2 regions of the Streptomyces sp. NPDC002825 genome follow, and region 1 is predicted to be linked to the other one. Evidence: riboswitches for the same ligand, from Rfam matches in the RefSeq annotation. Region 1 holds a riboswitch; the other holds the start of a gene.

Region 1 (5,281 bases):
CGGAACGTCATCCGCCGCAACACCACGATCCTGCCGCTGTACTCGCTGATGCTGGGCCTGCTCGCGCTGCTCGGCTTCATGGCGATCGCCGCCGGCATCAAGGTCAAGAACGGCCAGCTCGCCATCCCGCAGCTCTTCGAGACCATGTTCCCGGACTGGTTCGCCGGAGTCGCGTTCGCCGCGATCGGCATCGGCGCGCTCGTCCCGGCCGCGATCATGTCGATCGCCGCGGCCAACCTCTTCACCCGCAACATCTACAAGGACTTCATCAAGAAGGACGCCACCCCGGCCCAGGAGACCAAGGTCTCCAAGCTGGTCTCGCTCCTGGTGAAGGTCGGCGCCCTCGTCTTCGTCCTCACCATGGACAAGACCGTCGCCATCAACTTCCAGCTCCTCGGCGGCATCTGGATCCTGCAGACCTTCCCGGCGCTCGTCGGCGGCCTGTTCACCCGCTGGTTCCACCGCTGGGCGCTGCTCGCCGGCTGGGCCGTCGGCATGATCTACGGCACGGCCGCCGCGTACGGCGTCGCCAGCCCGACCCAGAAGCACTTCGGCGGCTCGGCCGCCGAGATCCCGGGCATCGGCGAGATCGGCTACATCGGCCTCACCGCCTTCGTGCTCAACGTCCTCGTCACGGTCGTCCTGACCTTCGTCCTCAAGGCCGTCAAGGCCCCCGAGGGCGTCGACGAGACCTCCCCGGAGGACTACACGGCCGACGCGGGCGACCCCGGCGTCACCGAGCTCCCGAAGGTCGGCACCGCGGCGCACTGACATCACCGTCCGTGAACGGGCCCTGGATCTCCGCGAGGAAATCCAGGGCCCTTCGCCTGCCCCCGCGAGGCAGACTTGCGGGCATGGACATCACGATCAGGGCAGTACGGCCCGAGGAGTACGAGGAGCTCGGCGACCTCACCGGCCTCACCTATCTGAACGACGGGCTGCTGCTGCACGGCGAGGACGACTTCTACCTGGCGGTGCTCCGCGACACGGCACGGCGGGCGCGCGAGAGCGAGGTGCTCGTCGCCGTCGACACCGAAGGCGCGATCGTCGGCGGCGTGACCTTCGCGGAGGGCGGCACCACCTGGGCGGACATCGCCGTCCCCGGCGAGGCCGAGTTCCGGATGCTCGTGGTCGCGCCCGCGGCCCGCGGCAGGGGCGTCGGAGAAGCCCTCGTACGCGCCTGCGTGGACCGCGCCCGGGCCCTCCCCGACTGCGCGCGCCTCGTGCTCTCCACGGCCGATCTGATGGTCTCGGCGCACCGGATCTACGAGCGGCTCGGCTTCGTCCGCACCCCCGAGCGGGACTGGGAACCGATCCCCGACCACTCGCTGTGGACCTACGCCCTGGAGCTGTAGCCCCGGGACCGACACAACATGTGGGGGGTGCCACGAGCGGCGCCCCCCACATGTATGCTCATCCTCGCTGTCGACGCAGGGGAATCCGGCGCGAATCCGGAACTGTCCCGCAACGGTGTGCTTCGTACGGATTCGTACGCGGTGAGTCCGAAGACCTGCCGACAGCGCGCCCGGTCCGTCCGTTCCGGGTGTCACAGACGTCCGGGCCTCGCGGAGTGGGCCGGTGGACGCGGCGCGCCCACGCCCACGGGTGCCCGCCTGCCCGCCTTCCCGCCCGAGGCCCCGAGCCGAGCGAGGGAGAGCCCCCACGTGACCATCGCGCCCGCCGATCCGGCCGCAGCGATCGAGACCGACGGCCCCGGGACCGTACTCCTGCGGACCCTGACCGATCTCACCGCCGACCTCCCGGACACCGACCCCGGCAAGGTCGCCGCCGCCGCCCTCCGCGGCCGCAGCGCCACGTCGGACGAGGCGGAGCTGCGCGAGCTGGCCACCGAGGCGGCCGCCGGCCTGATCGCCGAGGACCCCGCGTACTCCCGGCTCGCCGCCCGGCTCCTCACCATCACCATCGCCGACGAGGCGGCCGGCCAGGGCGCCGTGAACTTCTCGGCCTCCGTCGCCGTCGGTCACCGCGAGGGCCTCATCGCCGACCGCACCGCCGAGTTCGTCGCGCTCCACGCGGACCGGCTCGACGCCACGATCGACCCGGCCGGCGACGACCGCTTCGGCTACTTCGGTCTGCGCACCCTCTACTCGCGCTACCTGCTGCGCCACCCGATCACCCGCAAGGTCATCGAGACCCCGCAGCACTTCATGCTGCGCGTCGCCTGCGGCCTCGCCGGGGACGAGTCGGCCCGCGCCCTGGACGAAGTGAGCGCGCTGTACGGCCTGATGAGCCGCCTGGACTACCTGCCGTCCTCCCCCACGCTCTTCAACTCCGGCACCCGCCACCCGCAGATGTCCTCCTGCTACCTCCTGGACTCCCCGCAGGACGAGCTGGACTCCATCTACGACCGCTACCACCAGGTCGCGCGCCTCTCGAAGCACGCGGGCGGCATCGGCCTCTCGTACTCCCGCATCCGCGCCCGCGGTTCGCTGATCCGCGGCACCAACGGGCACTCCAACGGCATCGTGCCGTTCCTGAAGACCCTCGACGCCTCCGTCGCCGCCGTGAACCAGGGCGGCCGCCGCAAGGGCGCCGCCGCCGTCTACCTGGAGACCTGGCACGCGGACATCGAGGAGTTCCTGGAGCTCCGCGACAACACGGGCGAGGACCAGCGCCGTACGCACAACCTGAACCTGGCGCACTGGATCCCGGACGAGTTCATGCGCCGGGTCAACGCCGACGCCGAGTGGTCGCTGTTCTCCCCGGCGGACGTGCCCGAGCTCGTCGACCTGTACGGCGAGGAGTTCGACGCCGCCTACCGCAAGGCCGAGGCGGCCGGCCTGGCCCGCAAGACCATGCCGGCCCGCGACCTGTACGGCCGGATGATGCGCACCCTCGCGCAGACCGGCAACGGCTGGATGACGTTCAAGGACGCCTCGAACCGCACGGCCAACCAGACGGCCGAGCCGGGCACGGTCGTCCACTCCTCCAACCTGTGCACCGAGATCATCGAGGTCACCAACGACGGCGAGACGGCCGTCTGCAACCTCGGCTCGGTCAACCTGGGCGCCTTCGTGACCGGCGGCGACATCGACTGGGAGCGTCTGGACGAGACCGTCCGCACGGCCGTCACCTTCCTCGACCGGGTCGTCGACATCAACTTCTACCCGACCGAGCAGGCGGGCCGCTCCAACGCCAAGTGGCGTCCGGTCGGCCTGGGCGCCATGGGCCTCCAGGACGTCTTCTTCCAGCTGAAGCTGCCGTTCGACTCGGCCGAGGCGCGCGCCCTGTCCACCCGTATCGCCGAGCGGATCATGCTGGCGGCTTACGAGGCGTCCGCGGACCTCGCCGAGCGCAGCGGCCCGCTCCCCGCCTGGGACAAGACCCGCACCGCCCGCGGCGTGCTGCACCCGGACCACTACGACGTCGAGCTGAACTGGCCGGAGCGCTGGGCCGCGCTGCGCGCCCGCATCGCGTCGACCGGCATGCGCAACAGCCTCCTCCTCGCCATCGCCCCGACCGCGACGATCGCCTCGATCGCCGGCGTCTACGAGTGCATCGAGCCGCAGGTCTCCAACCTGTTCAAGCGCGAGACGCTGTCCGGCGAGTTCCTCCAGGTCAACTCGTACCTCGTCGACGAGCTGAAGAAGCTCGGCGTGTGGGACGCGCAGACCCGCGAGGCGCTGCGCGACTCCAACGGCTCGGTGGCCGGCTTCACCTGGGTCCCGGCCGAGGTCCGCGAGCTGTACCGCACGGCCTGGGAGATCCCGCAGCGCGGCCTCATCGACATGGCGGCCGCCCGCACCCCCTTCCTCGACCAGAGCCAGTCCCTGAACCTCTTCATGGAGACGCCGACCATCGGCAAGCTGTCGTCGATGTACGCGTACGCCTGGAAGCAGGGCCTGAAGACGACGTACTACCTGCGCTCCCGCCCGGCGACCCGGATCGCCCGCGCCGCCCAGGCCGCCGCGCCGATCCCCGTCCAGCAGGCGACCCCCGACGCGGACGCGATCGCCTGCTCCCTTGAGAACCCCGAGTCCTGCGAGGCCTGCCAGTAATGAGTACCGAGAAGAAGAACCTCCTGGACCCGGGCTTCGAGCTCACGCTCCGCCCCATGCGCTACCCGGACTTCTACGAGCGCTACCGGGACGCGATCAAGAACACCTGGACCGTGGAGGAGGTCGACCTCCACTCGGACGTCGCCGACCTCGCCAAGCTCACCCCCGGCGAGCAGCACATGATCGGCCGTCTGGTCGCGTTCTTCGCGACGGGCGACTCGATCGTGGCGAACAACCTGGTGCTGACGCTCTACAAGCACATCAACTCCCCGGAAGCGCGCCTGTACCTCTCGCGCCAGCTCTTCGAGGAGGCCGTCCACGTCCAGTTCTACCTGACGCTCCTGGACACCTACCTTCCCGACCCGGACGACCGCGCGGCGGCCTTCGCAGCGGTCGAGAACATCCCCTCCATCCGCGAGAAGGCGCAGTTCTGCTTCAAGTGGATGGACTCGGTCGAGAAGATCGAGAAGCTGGAAACGGCCGCCGACCGCCGCCGATTCCTGCTGAACCTGATCTGCTTCGCGGCGTGCATCGAGGGCCTGTTCTTCTACGGCGCCTTCGCGTACGTCTACTGGTTCCGGTCGCGCGGTCTGCTGCACGGCCTGGCGACGGGCACCAACTGGGTGTTCCGCGACGAGAGCTGCCACATGGACGCCGCTTTCGCGTTCGTCGACACCGTCCGCGAGGAAGAGCCGGAGCTCTTCGACGACGAGCTCGGCCGACAGATCACCGACATGATCAAGGAAGCCGTCGAGGCGGAGCTGCAGTTCGGCCGCGACCTGTGCGGCGACGGCCTGCCGGGCATGAACACCGAGTCGATGCGCGAGTACCTCCAGTGCGTCGCCGACCAGCGCCTCGCACGTCTCGGCCTCGCGCCCGTCTACGGCTCCGACAACCCCTTCTCCTTCATGGAGCTCCAGGGCGTCCAGGAGCTGACCAACTTCTTCGAGCGCCGCCCGTCCGCCTACCAGGTGGCGGTCGAGGGCTCGGTGGACCTCGACGAGGACTTCTAGCCGGTACGTGGAAGGGCCCCGCACTCCGAGGAGTGCGGGGCCCTTTCGTGTTCTACGCGTATGTCAGTCGTTCGGGACGACCGGGTAGCGCGGGGTGCCCTCTTCCATCTGGCGGAGGGCGTCCTTGCGGTCGCGCTTCGACAGCTTGTCGATGTAGAGGAAGCCGTACAGGTGGTCCGTCTCGTGCTGGAGGCAGCGGGCGAAGTAGCCGGTGCCGCGGACCTTGATCGGGTTGCCCTTCAGGTCCTG
Region 2 (5,281 bases), on a different contig from region 1:
GCCGCCGCGAGGTTGCGGAAGGTGGCCGCCCAGTCGAGGACCGGTGAGTCGAGGACGAGGCCGGCGATCCGGTCGCGCACGCCCGATTCGGCGGCGGCGCGCAGGGCCATCGAGGCGCCGGTCCCCCAGCCGTGCAGGACGACCTTGCGGGCGCCGCGGCGGACGGCGTAGCGGATGGCGGCGTCGACGTCCCGCCACTCGGAGTCGCCGAGGTGGGCGAGGCCGTCCGGGGAGGCGGGGGCTCCTTCGTCGCCGCGGTAGGCGGGGACGAGGACGGGGATCTTGCGGCGGTGGAAGAAGGGGACGAGGTTCAGCGGGTGCTCGCGGGTGGTGCCGAGGCCGTGCAGGGCGATCACCCAGGTGGTGCGGTGGCCCGCCACGAGCCAGGCGGGCAGGGGGCCGAGTTCGCCGGGGATCTCGACGTCCTCGTGGGCGAGCCCGAGGGCGCTGATCGGGGTGCCGATGTGCAGCTGGGGGGTGAGCCGGACCCGGGCGCCGGGCCCGAGGACGCCGAGCTCGACCCGCTCCAGGCGGCGGACGACGGTGTCGGCGGTGTGCGGGACCCGGTCGAGGACGGGGCCGAGGACGGCGTGCAGTCCGGGGGCCTCCATCCCGTACGTGCCGGGGCGCAGCGAGGCGAGGCTGCGGGTGAGGGTGATCCGCTCGGGTCCCGTGGCGTGCACGGTGAGCCGGGGGTCTCCGGGCAGTGGTCGTCCGGACGGCGCCTTGAGGGCGACGTCGCTGGCGTACCGGCCGGCCGCGATCGCGGCCGCGCCGACACCGATCAGGGTGGTGACGGCCGCTGCCGTCGCTGTAGCCGGGCGCACGGTCCCAGTCTCGGCAGGACGGGGTGGGGCTGCCACCGGACGGACCCGGACGGGCCCGGACCCGGCCACGGCACCGCCGAACCGGAAGGGTCACCCCGGGGAGTGACATGGGTCTCGTTCGAGGGGTCCCCCGGTCGGATGGCCCCGTCCAGGGAGCGGAACCGGTCGGCCGGGGAGGAACCGGGGCAGGCCGTATGTGCCCCGTGGGGACCGGGATTACCCGTGGTTCCCCGCTGACCGCATCGTGGACAGCTCTCACTCCGGGACCACAAGCGGAACCTCTTGACACCGGATAGGGACACCACGCCGCCCGCCCCAGTTCACCTTCCGTTCACCCAGGTTGCCTACGTTCGACGAGCCACTGACGTCAAACGATTGCCTGGGTAAATGGAACACATCACGCTGCTGCTCGCCATTGTGGTCGTGACAGCTCTCGTGTTCGATTTCACGAACGGTTTCCACGACACCGCCAACGCGATGGCCACGACCATCTCGACCGGTGCTCTCAAGCCCAAGACGGCGGTGGCCATGTCCGCCGTGCTGAACCTCGTCGGCGCGTTCCTGTCCGTGGAGGTCGCCAAGACGATCTCCAAGGGACTCGTCAACGAAGAAGGCATCCAGCCCGAAGTCATCCTCGCCGCACTCGTCGGCGCGATCCTCTGGAACCTGGTGACCTGGCTGGTCGGACTCCCGTCCAGCTCCTCGCACGCCCTGATGGGCGGCCTCATCGGCGCCACCGTCGCCTCGATCGGCATCAGCGGCGTCAACGGCGAGGTCGTCGTCACCAAGGTGCTCATCCCGGCCGTCGCCGCGCCCATCGTCGCGGGCATCGCCGCGATGCTGGCCACGAAGCTGACGTACCGGATCGGCGCCAAGACCGACGAGAAGCACACCGCCAAGGGCTACCGCGTCGGCCAGATCGCCTCCGCCGGTCTCGTCTCCCTCGCCCACGGCACCAACGACGCCCAGAAGACGATGGGCATCATCACCCTGGCCCTGGTCGCCGGCGGCTCCCTCCCCTCCGGCGCCAACCCGCCGGTCTGGGTCATCGTCTCCGCCGGCACCGCGATCGCGCTCGGCACGTACCTCGGCGGCTGGCGCATCATCCGCACCATGGGCAAGGGCCTCACGGACCTCCAGCCGCAGCAGGGCTTCGCCGCCCAGACCAGCGCGGCCACGGTCATCCTGGCCTCCTCGCACCTCGGCTTCTCCCTCTCGACCACGCACTCCGTCTCCGGCGCCGTCATGGGCGCGGGCATGGGCCGCAAGGGCGGTGTCGTCCGCTGGTCGACCGCCACCCGGATGTTCGTCGCCTGGGGCCTGACCCTGCCGGCCGCGGCCCTGGTCGCCGCGGGAGCCGAGTTCGTCGCCCGCCAGGGCGCCTGGGGCGTCTACGTCGTCGCCGCCTTCCTGGTGGCCTCCTGCATCGGCATCTGGCTGGTCTCCCGCCGCGAGGTGGTCGACCACACCAACGTCAACGAGGTCGAGGCCGAGAGCGCGGGTGTCGTGACCACCGCGATGGCCGCCGTCACCCCGCCGCCGGCCGGTTCCGTCGCCGCCGTCGCGGACGAGGACCTGAAGACCACCATCCCCGCGCCGGCCCCCACGGACCCGGCCGCTCCCCCGGCCACCGCCGCGGTCTAAGGAACTGGAACCAAGCATGAAGATCGACTGGGCAGCTCTCGGCTCCGTCTTCGGAGTCAGCCTCGTGGCGACCGTCGCCCTCGTGGGCCTCTTCACCCTCGGTGTCGTCGGCCTCTCCAAGCAGGAGGAGGCCGCCGCCCAGGGAGGCTCCGCCACCCTGGCCCGCACCGGCGCCTACGCCTGCTTCGCCCTGTGCGTCGCGGCCGTGGGGTACGGCATCTACATGATCGTCGCCTGACGCGTCGGGCGTGACCGGCGGGGCGGTCCGCACCTTCGGGTGCGGACCGCCCCGCCGTCGTGTTTGTGGTGCTTCGCACAGTGACGCGGTGCAGGTCAAGGGTGAGTTGACGGCTGTTCTCGGGCCGTGGTGGACTGCCGAGGCCATTACGGCGGCAGTAGAGGAAGTCCGGTGCGATTCCGGCGCGGTCCCGCCACTGTGACCGGATCCCAAGGGTCCGGGAGTCAGGAACTCTCGCCGCCGGTCACGTCGATCCAGGGCGCGGACCCTGAGTGAGGACACAGCGCCATGCCCGGCCGCAGCCCCATCCGCTCCAGAGCCAGCCGCCTCGCCCCGGACGGATTCGCGTACGGCGCGGCCGCCGGTCTCGCCGTCGACCTGCTCCTCGGCGATCCCCGCCGCGGACACCCCGTCGCCGCCTTCGGCCGGGCCGCGAGCCGGGTCGAGAAGGCCCTCTGGCACGACCACCGCGGCTGGGGCGCCCTGCACACCGCCGTGTGCGCCGGTGCCACCGTCACGGCCGGCGCCCTCGCCGCCCGTGCGGTACGGGGCAGCCGCGCCGCCTCCGTCGCCCTCACAGCCGCCTCGGTCTGGGCCGTCGTCGGCGGTACGACCCTGGGGCGCGAGGCCCGCGCGATCGGCGGCGCCCTCGCCGCCGGGGACCTGGAGGTCGCCCGGGAACGGCTCCCGCACCTGTGCGGCCGCGACCCGCAGTCCCTCGACGGTCCCGCGATGGCCCGCGCGGTCGTCGAGTCCGTCGCCGAGAACACCTCCGACGCCGTCGTGGGCGCCCTCTTCTGGGGAGCGGTCGCGGGCGTGCCGGGGCTGGTCGGCTTCCGCGCGGTGAACACCCTCGACGCGATGGTCGGCCACAAGTCCCCCCGGTACCGCCGGTACGGCTGGGCCTCTGCCCGCCTCGACGACGTGGCCGGCTGGCCCGGGGCCCGGCTGACGGCCGCCCTGGCGACGGTCGCCGGCGGCGATCCGCGCGGAGCCGTACGGGCCTGGCGGGCGGACGCCGCCAAGCACCCGAGCCCCAACGCCGGACCGGTCGAGGCCTCCTTCGCGGGCGCCCTCGGCGTGCGGCTCGGGGGCACCCTCTCGTACGCCGGACGGGTCGAGCACCGGCCCGTCCTCAACGGCGAGGGGCGGCCCGTCGAGGTCGCCGACATCGACCGCGCGGTCCGGCTCTCCCGCCGGATCACCGGACTGACCCTGGCCGCCTGCGTCGGCGGCCGCATGATCGCGAGCGCGCTGAAGCGGAGGAACGCATGAGGGGTGGGGGGCTGCTCGTCGCCGGGACCACGTCCGACGCGGGCAAGAGCGTCGTCACGGCCGGCATCTGCCGCTGGCTGGTCCGGCAGGGCATCAAGGTCGCACCGTTCAAGGGACAGAACATGTCCCTCAACTCCTTCGTCACGCGGGAGGGCGCCGAGATCGGCCGCGCGCAGGCCATGCAGGCGCAGGCGGCCCGGGTGGAACCCACCGCCCTGATGAACCCGGTGCTGCTCAAGCCCGGCAGCGACCGCTCCAGCCAGGTCGTCCTCATGGGCAGGCCGGTCGGCGAGATGAGCGCCCGCGGCTACCACGGGGGCCGGCAGCAGACGCTCTTCGAACCGGTGATGGCGTGCCTGGAGGAGCTCCGGGGCACGTATGACGCCGTGATCTGCGAGGGGGCGGGAAGTCCGGCCGAGATCAACCTGCGGCGCACGGACATCGTGAACATGGGCATCGCGCGCGCCGCGAAGCTGCCCGTCGTCGTGGTCGGGGACATCGACCGGGGCGGGGTCTTCGCCCAGTTCTTCGGGACGACGGCGCTCCTCGCGCCCGAGGACCAGGCGCTCGTGGCGGGGTATCTGGTGAACAAGTTCCGGGGCGACGTGTCCTTGCTCGAACCCGGGCTCGACATGCTGCACGGGCTCACCGGACGCCGGACCTTCGGTGTCCTGCCGTACGCGCACGGGCTCGGCATCGACGAGGAGGACGGCCTGCGGGTCTCCCTGCGCGGCACCGTCCGCGAGTCGGTCGTCGCGCCGCCGGTCGGCGCGGACGTGCTGCGGGTCGCCGTCTGCGCCGTACCGCTGATGTCCAACTTCACGGACGTCGACGCGCTCGCCGCCGAACCCGGCGTCGTCGTCCGCTTCGTGGACCGGCCCGAGGAAGTCGTCGACGCCGACCTCGTCGTCGTGCCGGGCACCCGGGGCACGGTCAAGGCGCTGGCGTGGCTGCGGGAGCGGGGGCTCGCCGACGCCCTCGTCCGGCGCGCGGCCGAGGGCCGGCCGGTGCTCGGCATCTGCGGCGGCTTCCAGGCCCTGGCCGAGCGCATCGAGGACGAGGTCGAGTCGAAGGCGGGTGTCGTCGACGGTCTCGGGCTGCTGCCCGTACGGGTGCGGTTCGGGGTCGAGAAGACCCTCGCCCGGCCGGTCGGCGAGGCGCTCGGCGAGCGGGTCGAGGGGTACGAGATCCACCACGGCGTCGCCACCGTGGACGGCGGTGAACCGTTCCTCGACGGGTGCCGGGTCGGCTCCGTGTGGGGTACCCACTGGCACGGCTCGCTGGAGAGCGACGGCTT

The links. A riboswitch is a leader RNA that binds a small molecule or an ion and turns the genes downstream of it on or off. The one in region 1 is predicted to bind cobalamin.
Region 2: linked by a shared signal. The riboswitch ahead of ABT041_RS21410 (cobalamin biosynthesis protein) and the one ahead of ABT041_RS15165 (ribonucleoside-diphosphate reductase subunit alpha) in region 1 are both predicted to bind cobalamin.

What each region holds. Positions count from the first base shown of each region.
Region 1 covers NZ_JBEOVH010000009.1:214,575-219,855, forward strand. The annotation lists gene mctP (monocarboxylate uptake permease MctP) at 1-771, shown strand, start outside; gene ABT041_RS15160 (GNAT family N-acetyltransferase) at 855-1,355, shown strand; cobalamin riboswitch at 1,410-1,532, shown strand; gene ABT041_RS15165 (ribonucleoside-diphosphate reductase subunit alpha) at 1,665-4,019, shown strand; gene ABT041_RS15170 (ribonucleotide-diphosphate reductase subunit beta) at 4,019-5,032, shown strand; gene def (peptide deformylase) at 5,096-5,281, opposite strand, start outside.
Region 2 covers NZ_JBEOVH010000016.1:63,728-69,008, forward strand. The annotation lists gene ABT041_RS21395 (alpha/beta hydrolase) at 1-827, opposite strand, end outside; gene ABT041_RS21400 (inorganic phosphate transporter) at 1,215-2,471, shown strand; gene ABT041_RS21405 (hypothetical protein) at 2,488-2,709, shown strand; cobalamin riboswitch at 2,823-2,962, shown strand; gene ABT041_RS21410 (cobalamin biosynthesis protein) at 2,998-3,984, shown strand; gene ABT041_RS21415 (cobyric acid synthase) at 3,981-5,281, shown strand, end outside.